2 regions of the Sinobaca sp. H24 genome follow, and region 2 is predicted to be linked to the other one. Evidence: riboswitches for the same ligand, from Rfam matches in the RefSeq annotation. Region 2 holds a riboswitch; the other holds the start of a gene.
What was found. A riboswitch is a leader RNA that binds a small molecule or an ion and turns the genes downstream of it on or off. The one in region 2 is predicted to bind cobalamin.

Region 1 (7,314 bases), on a different contig from region 2:
AGTCGAAAAAGGCTTCATCTATAATAAGATATATACCTCGTTCCTCGCATGCTGCAATGATCGCAGCCATCGTTTCTCTGCTTTGGATAGTACCTGTTGGATTGTTTGGGTTACAGAGCCAGACAGAGTATACTCCGTCCAGTGATTGGTTAAAAGCGGCAGGATCGATTTCCCAATTGTCTTCTGCGGTTGTCAAAAAACTATGCACTTTGCAGCCGTAGGCTTCCAAAGCCTTCCTATATTCGGAAAAGGTCGGTTCAATAATCACAGCTTTCTGCCCTGCAAATAACGAAGCAGTAATATAAATTAATTCAGAAGCACCGTTGCCAGGATGAATGGAGGCTTCCTCCACCTCGTTCCAGTCTGCCAGACGTTGTATCAGTTCTGTATAATGATAATCTGGATAGCGCTGAATATCAGCTGTCCATCGCGGTATTTCTTCAAGCAGGTCATGAGGAGCTCCCAGGGGGTTGGTATTCACGCTAAAATCTTTTATGTCAGCAGATGCAGACTGTTCTATTTTTTTCATAAAAGCATCAGGCATTGCACCATGCTCAGGCCAATCCAAGATAAATCCCTCCTCCTATCCACGCCGCTGCCAGAAATAGCACAATCGTCATGTCCCATACAATCATACTTTCCTTAATTCTTTCTTTGCGCAGTGGAAGCGTTCCCACTCCCAGATACGGGCGGTCTCTTACTGTACCGTGGTATACAGCAGGTCCTCCCAATTTTGTAAACAATACAGCCGACATCGCTGATTCTCCAAAACCTGCGTTTGGACTTTCATGCAGGCGGGCATGCTCTGCCGTGTCTTTCCATGTTTTCAGGAGCGTCTGCCTCTTCAGCCATAACGAGCTGAATCCCATAAGAAAAGCGGTCAGGCGCGCGGGCAGCCAATTCAGCAGGTCATCTGTCTTTGCGGCTCCAAATCCAAATGATAGATGTTTTTTTGTTTTATAGCCTATCATCGCATCCGCTGTATTGAAAAAACGGTAGAAGACAGCCAGAGGTGCGCCTCCGAGCAGTGCATAAAAAAGCGGCGCTGTGACACTATCCGAAGTATTTTCCCCGGTACTTTCCACTACGGAACGGGAAATCTGTTCTTCAGTCATAGTCGAGGTATCCCTGGATACGATATAAGACGTTAACAGCCTGGCTTTTTCCAAATTTCCGCCGGCCAGTTCCTCGTGAATAGCTGCAGCTGAGCTCTTCATGCTTCGGCCGCCGATCATCAGCCAGATAATGATGGCCTCCACCGCAATACCCGCTGCCGGATTAAAGATATAGAACAGGCTGATCAGAGCAAACGCTGATCCGGTTAAGATGAATGCTGCTGTGTAAATGAGCACAATTCCTTTTATCTTTTTGGCGCGCTCGGATCCTTTGTTTCCCTGGTCGTCCACATATTGAAGAATATTTCCCATAAGAATAACCGGGTGCCATCTTTTATGAGGATCACCAAACAGCTGGTCAAGAACGTATGCAGCGGTTACTGCAGTCAGGTGAAAGATTAATACCATGATGTTAAAGCCTCTTTCTATTCATTCCTATTTTTCCAATGCATTATATACACTATCGTACACGGCTTTTGCGACATGTCTTCCTAAAACCGTTGCTGTTCCGCCATAAGGATGATGCATTCCTCTCTGCGTCGCCGCTACCATCAAGCTGTCTGTTGAAGTTCCCGTCGCCATTGTACCCGTCACCTGGTCTTTAACATTTCTATCCATCAGCGCCCTTGTTTTTGCTTCGGTTGCTGTCATCATAACCTGGGCAAACGCAGCTTCCGGAAGACGTCCATCGACGAATATCCAAATATTTATTGTGCCTATTTCCATTTGCATATGCTGCTCGTATGCCCGTGAAGCATCGAGGGCGTTGGACACTCCTGCCGTAGCCATCACCCAGACATCGGCTCCTTCAACCATTCTTCTCGTTTCTCTGCCGTTTTCCAGCCTGGCCGCCGTCATCATGCCCACTGCTTCGTCCGGGTCAATCTGATGTGTTTTCATATAATCAATATATTCCTGTTTTGCATCATCGATATTATAATCAAGCGACACATGGCGGTTCACGAATACTTTGTGCCAGCCAAAACCTTCCCCGATAATTGAAGAGGAGAACGTTTTCCAGTAGTCTTCAGATGATATCTTCACAAAATCCCGGCTTCGCTGGATCTCCATCCGGTCGATAGCGGCTTCCTCTTTATCCTTTGCAGCGTTTGGTGTTAACGTAATTAGCGGACTAGGAACAGCAGGATGGGCTTTTTCGGTTAACCGAAGCCGCGTAAACCTCCTCAATTTTATCTTTTTTCAGCACAGTTCCTGGTTTACCCGTTCCTGCATCCCTGCCTTCATCAAGAAGCATCAGGCGGTCACAAAACATCGCTGCCATATTCAAATCATGCAGTATAGCTACGACGGTTATTTTGCCCGCGCTGGTCCATTCCCTAAGTGTATTAAGCAGATTCATTTGATGAGAAATATCCAAATGATTTGTCGGCTCATCCAGAAGGAGAATCTGGGGCTCCTGCGCAAGAGCACGGGCTAAAAGCACCCGCTGTTTTTCACCTCCGCTTAGTGTTTCCATTGGAAGATCTGCAAAGGATTCTACTCTTGTTTCCTGCATTGCCTTGTCCACGATTCTCTTGTCTTCTATTTTAGTGTTGTTGAACCAGCCGCTTTGATGCGGATAGCGGCCAAGTTCCACGACCTGCCTGGCCGTATAGGAAAAAGTTGTTTCCGTGTGCTGGGGAAGAACGGCAATTTTTTTAGCAAGATCTTTATTGGAATAGGTCAAAAGCGCACGACCGTCTATTTCAATAGATCCGGAATCCGTTTCAAGTCCGCGGTACATACATTTAAGAAGGGTTGACTTTCCACTGCCGTTCGGACCGATAATACCAAAAATTTCATGCTCTTGTACCGTTAAGGAAATGTCTTTAATAACATCTTCTCCACCGTATCCAGCCGTGAGCTGATGAACGTCAAACAGCATCTGTCTACCTCCTTTTTCCAATTTGTCTTGACAGACGCCGCTGTTGGAAAAGCAGCAGTCCAAAAACCGGAGCCCCTGCTACTGCCGTAATAACACCAATCGGAAGCTCCGTCGGTGCAATAATCGTACGGGCCAGCAGATCTGTCAGTGCCAGAAACCCTCCGCCGATAAGCATCGAAAGCGGCAGCAAATGCCTGTGATCCGGGCCCCAGATCAATCGGGTTAAATGAGGTACAACGAGCCCAACAAATCCAATAGTTCCAGATACTGCCACTGCCGAACCGGTAATAATAGAAGCGGCAGCTAATATCGCCATTCGCCGGACTTTTGTATTCACTCCCAGCGTCTTTGCCGTTTCTTCTCCAAAAACAAGCGCATTCAGCTCTTTCGCATTCCATAATAAAATCAGGCAGCCTACGATAAAGAAAGGCAGAATCAATCCTACGTATTCCCACCCTCTCATCGCCACACTTCCCATAAGCCAGCTGATAATCTGTCTGAGCTCATCTCCTGTTAAAGCAATCATCAATGATATTAACGAACCTAAAAATGAACTAAAAATGATGCCTGCTAAAATAATCGTTTCTGTGGAAAGGCTGCGCTCAATCGCTTTAACAAACCCAAGCAGAAGCAAGAGCGTAATCATTCCAAACAAAACGCTGACAGCCGGCAGGGTAAACCGACCGAGTCCAGGAATCGAAAGACCTAAAAATATAACTGTTACCGCCCCAAGAGAAGAACCTGAAGATACACCTAGAGTATAAGGGTCCGCCAATGGGTTTTTTAATAATCCTTGAAAGGCAGCGCCTGCGATTGCAAGCCCTGCCCCTACAAGAACCGCTAACAAAACTCTAGGCAGCCTTATTTCTTTAATAATATTAACAAACGTTGTATCCAGATGAGGCGGGAAGTCGAGGCCGAGCGCGGTACGCCCGATAATTTCTGCACTTGTTGCAAATGGCACCTGCACACTTCCAACAGAAACCCCTACTACAATACTCGCTGCTAAAAATGCCAGAGCTGCAATATAAGCAGCCGGCTTACTGCTCTTCAGTAAAGACATCCGGATACACCACTTCTGCCATATGCTGCAGACCATCTGTTAAACGTGGTCCCGGGCGGCTTACCAGATCGCTCTCTAAATCATAAACTTCTTCATTTTCTACTGCAGGCACATCAGACCAGCCATCGCGGTTTAAGATGTTCTCCGTAGAATTTTCCACTCTAAATCCGTATGTTGTAACGATAACATCCGGGTTGAGGCCACAGCATCTCTTCTGTATAAGGAACCCAGCCCTCTTCTTCGGCAGCCGCATTATCAGCCTGAATGATATCAAGCATTTCATCCATAAACGTATTTTGTCCGTAGTATAGATATCAGGCGGCGGCGCATCTACTTCCACCCAGACGGTTTTGCGGTCTTCCTCAGAAATTTCAGAGGCTGTTTCTTCAATAGAGGCCACGTCTTCCTGCATCGTTTCCACTATAGTGGAAGCTTCTTCCTCTGTTCCGGTAGCCTGACCAATCATATCGATCGTATCGTATGTCTCTTCAAATGACGTAGCATCATTTACGATAAGAATCTCTGCCCCCGCTTCTTCAAGCTGATTCAACCCCTCTTCAGAATTCTGTGCAGCAGAAGAATCGGTCAAAATAAGATCCGGCTCGAGAGAGAGAACTGTTTCTACATCAAAATCGAGTCCGCCTACACTCTGTTTTTCCTGAGCTTCTTCCGGATACGTATCAAAATCAGTCACGCCAACGATCTGATCTTCCAGTCCGAGAGCAAATGCGATTTCTGTATTACTTGGCAGCAGACTGACAATATTTCAGGTTCTTCTTCAATCGTTACTTCTTCTCCCATGCCGTCGGTCACGGTTACAGGATATCCTTCCGCCTGCTCGTGTTTTCTTCTTCAGCGTTTTCCTGTTCTTGTCCTTCTTCTGTTTCACCGCCGCAGGCAGCAAGCCCTGCTGCCATTCCAACCGTCATTGTTAACAATAGCGCTTTTTTCATATCATTTCCCCCTAAGTTGGTATATCCTGCAAATCCAGAATGCCAGTACTTTTCATTGAGCTCTATGTAAGATAATAAGAAAAGCTCTTCCCTGAAATGGAAAGAGCGGACATACGCAGCGGCCGCACGCAGCCAAAACGCTTTATATCCGGCATCCTCTTATCCCCGAGAGTGCAGCACCGATTACATATATGGCAGGTATCCTGACTTATGCCCAATTCAAAGATCCTTCCCGTTCTTACAGAACAGTGGACTGCTTCTTTGAAAGCTGCACTTACAGTGGCGGGACCGTACCGGCATTTCACCGGTTTCCCTTTTAACGGAAAGAATATTCTTTCCGACCATATATAGTATATTCTATTTATTAGGACAATCTTCTTTAGTATACATTATCAGTGTTCGATGCACAGCAATTATCGAGCAAATCACTTATCCTTTTTTCCGGCAAATAAAAATCTGCCGGGGAGATCTGCTGTAATCGTATGCAGCCGCATTATAATCCCCGAAGAAATGTACAGGTTCAAGCTGATATCGTTCGAGCATGCGACGCAGCTGTTCTTCCTCATAAAGCTTAACCCGCTCTACATATCGTCTTTCTGCTCCATCTTCTTTAATTGTAATCTTCTTTTCGACATAATCCCTGCCGGCATGTCTTTCCTGAATGACGATCATACCGTCTTTTTCCGTTTCATCGTGTGCAATAAGATTTTCACGGACATACGAAGGGTTTAAATAATCAAATAAAAACCATCCGCCGGGAAGCAGCGCATCAGATGCTTTTTGAAAAACAAGTTCATTTTCTTCATCTTCAAGAAAATAACCGAAGCTTGTAAACACGTTAAATGCGGCCTCGAATTCCTGTTTAATATCAACAGTCCGGATATCGGCGCGTCTGTACTGAACAGGAAGATCATTTGTAAGATCAATGGCCTTCTTTAAGAGCGCCGGGGAGAGGTCAATTCCTGTGACATCAATTCCCTTTCTGCCGAGCCACCTGGCGTGTCTTCCATTTCCACAGCATAAATCGACAGCCTTCATTCCTTTTTCCATAGGCATGTAAGACATCAGCGACTGAAGTTCTCCAGCCGCTTTTGTTTCATCCCGATGGTCATATACTTTTAAATAATCCTCTTGAAAATGCTCCTCAAACCAGGCTTTCATTTTTTCCCCTCCTACCATTCTTCATTTTTTCATTATCAGAAGGGATATAAAAACGAAAGGTCGTTCCCTCATTCATTCTGCTCTGCGCAGCAATGTATCCACCATGTGCTTCTACGATATTCTTGGCGATAGCCAGACCAAGTCCGGTACCTCCCTTGCTCCGCGTCCGCGCTTTATCCGCTTTATAAAACCTTTCAAAAATAAATGGCAGATCTTCATCAGGTATTCCCGTGCCATTGTCAACGACAGCGGCGGATAAACCGTCGGAGCTGTTCGACATTTCCAAAGAACGCGCCCCCGGCTTCAGTATGCCGGATCGCATTATGCACGAGGTTTGTTAACACCTGCTCTATTCGATCAGCATCCGCCAGAATAAATGGTTCATCTCCTTTTACAGAAGACTCCAGCGTCAGCTCTGCTTCTGAGGAAAGCCCTTGAAATTTCTTTTCCATTTTTTCCGTTAAAGCTTTAACGTCCATCCATTCTTTTCCAGGTGAAGATATCCTGCTTCCATACGGGCCAGGTCCAGCAGTTTCATTAACAAGACGCCCCATCCTCAGTGACTCTTCATAAATAATCTGGCCTATCTCTTTTTCTCTTCTTCTGTTGCTGCAATGCCGTCTACGATGGCCTCGCTGTAGCCCTGCAGCATAGATATCGGTGTTCTGAGTTCATGGGAGACATTCGCGATAAAGTCTTTACGAAGCTTATCATGCTGTCTTTCTTCCGTCATGTCCCGTATCACCGCTACAGCACCTCTGACAAACGCTTCATCATATAATGGCGTCATTAGTACAGCATAGCTGCGGCCCTGTACATCTATTTCGGAAAGCTGCTCCTGTTCCATGCCGACCACCTGTTGAAATATTTTTTTCATTTCTTTAGGCAGAGGAGTTGTTTTGCCCTCCTGCTCATTTTGATATTCAAGTGCCAGCAGAAACCGTCAGCAGGCGGATTAGTCAGAACAATAGCGCCTTTGCGGTCAATAGTGATGACTCCATCCGCCATGCTCAGAAGGATACGGCTGAGCTGCTCTTTCTCCTGATTGAGTTCGGTAATATTTTGATTTAATTTCCGTCTCATCCGATTGAACGCATTACCAAGCTGTCCGATCTCATCATTGGAGATGACTGGTAC
Region 2 (7,314 bases):
ATTGCGCTCAAACTCTCCGTGCACGTAAACATCCAGGCCAATGTCTTCTTGAATGTGCACCCATTCTTTAATCTTATCGTTAATAAATGTATCGTATTCTTCTTTTGAGATCGTTCCTTTTTTCACGCTCTCTGGCTACACGAACTTCTTTCGTCTGCGGAAAGCTGCCTATTGTAGTAGTAGGAAACAGCGGAAGCTGCCATTTTTCCTGCTGGACGGCGCGGCGCTCGCTGAAAGCTGCCGGCCTTGAGGAAGGAATGCTCTCTGTAACAGATTCAGGCGCTTTTGTTCTCCACTCCGATTCTGCCAAAGCTTTAACGGCACGATTGCTTTTCTGAAGAACTTCCGTGTTCCCCTCACTTAATGCCGTGCGTAAATCTTTAATTTCGTCCAGCTTTTCGTTCGCAAAAGAAAGAGCTTCCTGTAATACAGGGTTAAGCTTCGTTTCATTCTGAACGGTAACTGGAACGTGCTGCAGGCTGCAGGACGGCTGAATCCAAATCCGGTCTGATGACACGGCTTTTTGTATGGTTTGGATATCTACGCTCTTTTTTTATACCGTCGCTTTTCCAAATGTTTCTTCCATCAATAATGCCGGCTCCAATTATTTTATCTTCAAATCCATGAGTACGGAGAGACTCCGTATTCTTTTCCTTACCATGCACAAAATCAAGTCCTATACCGGCGACAGGGAGGGCAGTGATCTTCTCGTAATGGTCCACACCTTCGAAATATGTCTGCAGCATAATAGAAATTCCCGGTACTTCGTCTGCAAAAAAGACGATAGGCCTTCTCCAGGTGGAGAATATCTTGCTCCGGAAAGGAAGCTACCAGCGAAGGCTCATCCATTTGAACCCATTGCACGCCTTCCTGCTTCAGTTCCTGAAGAACCTGTACATATAAAGGAAGAAGCTGATCAAGCAGCTTTCCGAAATCTGCCTCATCATATCCTTTCGCTAGCTTTAAAAAGGTAATAGGGCCGATAATAACCGGCTTTCCTTCTATTCCAAGCTCCTGCTTTGCCTGGCGATACGCTTCAAGCGGTATATTTTTTGTCAGACGGGGCACCGCATGTTCCATTTCCGGCACAATATAGTGGTAATTCGTGTTAAACCATTTGGTCATTTCAGAAGCCTGAGCATGTTCTGACCCTCTTGCCATAGCAAAATAGGCACTATCAGGTATTTCGTTGCTGAACGATCCAAATCGTTCCGGCACGATATTAAACATAACCGACATATCAAGCATCTGGTCATAATAAGTAAAGTCATTTACGGGAATCCAATCAATTCCACGCTGCTGCTGTTTAGCAAGAGACTCCAGGCGGAGCTTTTTCATTTCCGCTTTCCATTCTTCGTGCGTTATGTTCTTTTTCCAAAATGATTCCAGTGCTTTTTTCCATTCTCTGTTCTCTCCAAGCCTCGGATAGCCGAGGCTGCTTGTTGTCCATGTGCTCATTTGTACAATATCCTCCCTTTTTTACTAGTCCTAAAGCGTTTCTAATACGCCCATGTCATAAAAAAGGAGTATTTCTGCTCTGCACTAAGGGAGAGTGCATAAAGAAATACCCCCGGGTCGTATATGACACGCTCAGGAACACCCGTCCTATCTCCCGTAGGTAAAAATCGGTGTTGGTAAAATAGGCAGGTCTCCTGGCTCCAGCGTCATCATCACAGCAGGCCTTCCCGGGGCATCAGCTCCCAGTGGCACATAATAACTATGACTCCTCTGTTACAGTGGCGGGACCGCGACGGCTTTGCACCGTTCTTCCCTTTTCAGTCTGATATTGAAAATCAGAGCACCTATTTCCACTAATATGGTTTTGTTGTAGACAAACTATATCTTTTTTGAAGCAGCGTGTCAAGGCATGTCTGCTTCATATTTATGTAAAAAGGCGTAAATATAGCATATATTGAATAAAATAATTTTTTTCGTCCATATTTAGTGTTAAGTATCCCGATATAATTACTTAGTATTGAGCAGAACAAAAGCAGCAGGAAGGACCTGCTGCTTTTGTAATATTCGTATTATTGTTTGACGGATCCATGAGGGTCAATAACAAATTTTTTCGCTACACCACTGTCGAAATCCTGATAGCCGTGAGGGGCCTCATCCAGATTAATCAGCGTTGCATTAACAGCTTTTGCAATTTCCGCCTTACCGGACATAATCGCCTTCATTAAATCACGGTTATACTGCATAGCCGGTGTCTGACCAGTTACAAACGTATGGGCTTTGGCCCAGCCAAGACCAAACCTTACTTTAAGAGAACCTACTTTTGAATCCTCATCTGAAGCACCTGGATCTTCCGTTACGTATAAACCGGGAATTCCAAGCTTCCCTCCAACACGTGTTACATCCATGATAGTATTCAACACAATGGCCGGCTGCTCTCCTCCGCCTTCTCCATGTCCGGATGCTTCAAATCCTACGGCATCGACCGCGCAGTCGACTACAGGCTCTCCAAGAAGCTGATCAATCTGCTCTCCCAGATTATCATGCTGTCTCAAGTTCACTGTTTCGCATCCAAAGCTTCTTGCCTGCTTAAGCCGATCTTCGTTCAGATCGCCGACAATAACGGTAGAGGCTCCCAGAAGCTGTGCAGAGTGGGCAGCTGCAAGTCCTACCGGTCCTGCGCCTGCAATATATACAGTGGACCCGGTTCGTACTCCGGCTGAATATACGCCATGATAGCCGGTTGGGAAAATATCCGACAGCATCGTAAGGTCCATTATTTTCTCCATTGCCAGATCTTTATCCGGAAACTTCAGCAGCTGAAAATCAGCATAAGGAACCATAACATATTCCGATTGGCCGCCGACCCAGCCGCCCATATCTACGTATCCATAGGCACCGCCCGGTCGTTCCGGATTTACATTCAGGCAGACGTGCGTATTCTGTTCTTTACACATCTGGCACCTTCCGCATGCAATATTGAAAGGCACAGAGCAGAGATCGCCTTTTTTAATAAACTCCACGTCTCTGCCTACTTCAATAACTTCGCCCGTTATTTCATGGCCGAGCGCGAGCCCTTCCGGTGCCGTAGTACGTCCTCTTACCATATGCTGATCGCTTCCGCATATATTGGTTGTTACAACTTTCAGGATAACTCCATGCTCACACTTTCTCCCTACGTTAGATTTAGGAACGCCGGGACCCTCTTTTAAAATAAGTTCAGGGTAGCCAATATCCTCAATTTCTACTTTTCCTTTTCCACGATAGACAACTGCTTTGTTCATATGAATCCGTCCCTTCTTTTTGCTTTATGCTTTCCAGGAGTTTCTTTTCACATGTAGTAGGTTTAAAACCACGACGTTGATGACGGGATATATAGAAAAATGAAGATGAAGCTGAAAATGTTCTGGAAGCATCACCCCTCTCAATATTCAGTAAAACGTAATCATTCTTTTTTAATATATTAAAAATTCAGACTATTTACACGAGTCAAAAATAAAGCGCTATCACTATTGTAATGGATTTTCCTTTTTTTAGCGACCTTTTGTTCAGGGCTTTTTTATTTTTACCCATATAAAATAAGTATTGGCAATGTTTCAAGAAGAATAGACTTTTGAAAGGATGTTTGTTATTTTAATTAAGGCCCTTTGTAACTTGAAAAATTATACATTCTATACAAATATAACTTTTCAGTATCTTAGTATATTAAAAAACAAAATAAAAAAGCTCTTTGTACCAAACGGTACAAAGAGCTTTAAGATAATAGTATTAGTGCAGGGTCATATTCGTTTCGCCAAAAAGATTAGAATAAGGCCAACGATTAAACCACCGATACCTACTCCCAAAATGCCTGTTCCTGCTCCGAAAAGAGAAGTAATAAGATTGATTACACCTGCTATTGCTAAAACATAACCTATAATGAGTACGATTTTACTTAACATATTATACCCTCCTTTATATGTTGATACTATAATATACCCTTCATTTATATATTTAATCTACTTATTTATGGAATGAGCAGAAGAAAGCAGATTTTTTATGCTTTTTGGAGAAATTACGTTACTATAAATATAAAGTGGACAAATGTCCCATAAGGAGAGACGACTAATGAAAAACATCAACGAAGCATATAGACCGGGAGATGAAAGCATTCTTGTCTGTGTTTTTTTTTCCACCGGATGCTGAACGCCTAATACGCAGAGGATCAACAATTGCCAAATCCTTTAATGCTCCTCTTCATGTTATTACTGTAGAAAATTCCAGAGAAGATGAAGACTACCTGGAAAACCAGCAGAATCATGAAGAATGGCAGCGATTGTCTGATGAGTACAATGCTGATTTCACTATTGAACCGGCGAATGGCAGAAAAGTAGCAGAAGTCATTGTAGACGTAGCCAAAGAACGGGAAATCACCCAGATTGTTATCGGTAAAAGCGCCCGCAGCAAATGGCAGGAGCTTACAAAAGGAGCTATTGCTACAGAAATCCTGAAGCGCATTGATTTTGTTGATGTTCATATTGTGTCTGTACAGCGTGAGCTTCCGCCTTCTTTCGGCGACTATCAGAAAGGCGTACGCGCCTACCTTACAAAGGATAATGAAACGTATACTCTTCATTTAGGAAACTGCCCGGAAGGCTGCATCGAAGGCATATTCTTTAAAGATATGCACACCGATTTCGAGAGCGGTTTGTTCAAAACCTTCCATGGCAAGGAAATTGTTATCGGACGTGTCATCAATGGAACGGTCCGCGAGAAAATTTTCCCGAAAGAGTAACACAAAGAAAGGAGAACTTTCTTATGGTCCGGCTATTATTTGGTTTTATTCTTACTGCAGCTGGTGCAGCTCATTTCAAACGTCCCGGCTTCTTTTCGAAAATGATTCCTTTTCTCGGCCGCGGCACGAATGGCGGCCGTCTACCTTTCCGGCGTCGCCGAGGCGTTTCTGGGTATAATGTTATTCATTAATAAAGGCACCGCCTGGACCGGTAAAGCAGTATCCATATTAATGGTTCTCGTATTTCCCGCTAACCTGTATATGGCCGCAGTAAATATGCCCTGAAAAAGGATGGAAAGCCGAAACCGCTTCTTTTATGGCTTCGGGTGCTTCTGCAATGGCCGCTTATTACGTCGGCATGGAAGCTCTCTTCCGATAGAAAATAAATCTCCCATAATAGATAAAAAGCCTGCCTCCCCATTCAATTAGGAGCAGGCTTTTCTTAATTAAACAAGATAAGGTTAATCCCGGCGAGGGCAATTAAAATGCCCGCCCCCAGCTTAATTTTTTCCGAGGAAAGATGGCTGAAATAGTGCATTCCTAAATTGGAGCCGGCAATAACACTTACAGCACCTGCGAGGAAGTACCATATAAAGGTGCCGCCTAAATCACCGTTGAATAAATGAATCGTGACCGTCAGCAGACTCGTTATAACAAACGTTGCCTGAAGCGTAGCCGTGTAGGCATATTTATCTTTTAACAGGAGCAGGAAATAAAACACGAAAAAAGGTCCTCCAACTGCAAATACACCCCTACAATCCCTCCGAAAAAACCGAGAGTAAGAGGAAGCCATTTCTTCTCTGCCAGTGCAGGGTCCTTCGTTTCCTTTTTCATAAAAATATAGATAACCATCAAAATCAGGACAGCACCGAGAATCCGCTTCATTATTTCTTCTTCGCCAAATGTATCCAAAATAAAAAAAGCTCCGATTCTGCCTGCTACCGCCGCGCTAAGTATGTAAATCAGGCTCTTGTAATCAATATGCTTTCTAAATTTCAGCATAATGGTCACCGAGGTGACAAGAGCCAGTGCAATCACCAGAAGGGAACTTTCTTTTACAGTGAATATAAAAGGCAGCAGCGCCATGGCGAACAGACCGAATCCAAACCCGCTGATTCCCTGTATCACGCTTCCTGCAAACAAAATAGCCATAATAAGCAGTATTTCTATCATCTTGTCGTCTCTCCTCTTCACCCGCTTCATCAATAGTTCTTCCGCTCGTTATATTACACCTTTTTCTTCTTTTTTTCGAGTGTCAAAACAGCTCTATAGAGGTTCTCCACGCAAAAAAAAGCAGTGCCTGTATCAGGCTGCTGCTTTTTTTGGTTTATTTTATGCGTCCGGCTGAATCTGTTTTACACCTGAAGCAATTTGTACGGTACGCTTTGCCTGATGTTTTACAGCTTCTTCAATATTTTCTACAATATTTCCATCCTGTCCTACCGTTGCACTCGTTCCGTAAGGGTTGCCGCCGGTTGTAAACGTAATTGGATCAGAATAACCCGGCGATGCAATGATTGCACCCCAGTGCATCATGGAAGTATAAAGAGCAAGAATGGTGGCTTCCTGTCCGCCGTGCGGGTTGCTCGCTGAGCTCATACCGCTTACTACTTTATTAACAAGTTTACCCTGAGCCCAAAGGCCGCCGGTCGTATCAATATACTGTTTCAGCTGGGCCGGAAGGTTACCAAAACGGGTTGGCATGCTGAAGATAATGCCGTCTGCCCACTCCAGATCTTCTGTAGAAGCTGTCTGAATATCTTTTGTTGCTTCGTAATGCTCTCTCCAGGCCGGGTTGGAATCAAGTGCTGCTGCCGGTGCTGTTTCTTCTACTCTTAGAAGCTTTACTTCGGCTCCTGCTGCTTCTGCTCCTTCAACTGCCCATTTAGCCATTTTATGGTTAGTACCAGTTGAACTATAATAAATTACTGCAATTTTTGTGTCTGCCATTGTATCATCGCTTCCTTTCGATTTAAAAATATCAAATAGACCCATGTTTTATTCTCCACCTTACCTGAATTTACACTATAGCTGTGATCAGCAGATAATGCAGTTTTTATTGAAGAAAAACTCACCTCCTATAAGAATGAATTGTTTCTATTTATGAAGGGACAGTCCCACTCTTTTTAAGAGGGTGATAAACTGTTCTTTTTCTTCCGGGTTCAATACGCTGAATATTTCTGTGATTTTTTCTTCGTGGGCCGGAAAAATTCTTTCTATCTGCTGGTAGCCTTTATCCGTTATTTCGGCGTACACAATCCGTCGGTCTTTCGGGCATCGCACTCTTTGAAGCAGTTCTTTTTTCTCCAGCTTATCAATAACGTAGGTCATGCTTCCGCTTGTGAGCAGAATACGCTTTCCAATATGCTGGATGGGCTGTTTTCCTTTATGGAAAAGAAGTTCAAGCACACCAAATTCTGTCGGTGTTAATCCGTGGGACTGAATGTCTTTTCTTACTTCTTCTTCCACTGCATGCTGTGCTCTGGCCAAAACAATTAAAGACTTCAGCGCAGCAGAAGTATCTGTCTGTTTTTCTGTCATAAGGATCATATCCTTTTGTTTATATCTCTAATTCAATTATCTTG

Region 1: linked by a shared signal. The riboswitch ahead of MMY81_RS13475 (ABC transporter substrate-binding protein) and the one ahead of metE (5-methyltetrahydropteroyltriglutamate--homocysteine S-methyltransferase) in region 2 are both predicted to bind cobalamin.

The regions. Positions count from the first base shown of each region.
Region 1 covers NZ_JALBWT010000009.1:38,418-45,731, reverse strand. The annotation lists gene MMY81_RS13500 (pyridoxal phosphate-dependent aminotransferase) at 1-568, opposite strand, end outside; gene cbiB (adenosylcobinamide-phosphate synthase CbiB) at 555-1,523, opposite strand; gene MMY81_RS13490 (adenosylcobinamide amidohydrolase) at 1,551-2,159, opposite strand; gene MMY81_RS13485 (ABC transporter ATP-binding protein) at 2,248-3,000, opposite strand; gene MMY81_RS13480 (FecCD family ABC transporter permease) at 3,005-4,063, opposite strand; partial or broken gene MMY81_RS13475 (ABC transporter substrate-binding protein) at 4,041-5,016, opposite strand; cobalamin riboswitch at 5,193-5,377, opposite strand; gene MMY81_RS13465 (class I SAM-dependent methyltransferase) at 5,446-6,177, opposite strand; partial or broken gene MMY81_RS13460 (ATP-binding protein) at 6,161-7,314, opposite strand, start outside.
Region 2 covers NZ_JALBWT010000001.1:242,683-249,996, forward strand. The annotation lists partial or broken gene metE (5-methyltetrahydropteroyltriglutamate--homocysteine S-methyltransferase) at 1-1,458, opposite strand, end outside; cobalamin riboswitch at 1,626-1,821, opposite strand; gene fdhA (formaldehyde dehydrogenase, glutathione-independent) at 2,028-3,239, opposite strand; gene MMY81_RS01395 (hypothetical protein) at 3,735-3,896, opposite strand; gene MMY81_RS01400 (universal stress protein) at 4,115-4,729, shown strand; gene MMY81_RS01405 (DoxX family protein) at 4,753-4,920, shown strand; gene MMY81_RS01410 (hypothetical protein) at 5,172-5,450, opposite strand; gene MMY81_RS01415 (sulfite exporter TauE/SafE family protein) at 5,426-5,902, opposite strand; gene wrbA (NAD(P)H:quinone oxidoreductase) at 6,062-6,724, opposite strand; gene MMY81_RS01425 (MarR family winged helix-turn-helix transcriptional regulator) at 6,827-7,270, opposite strand.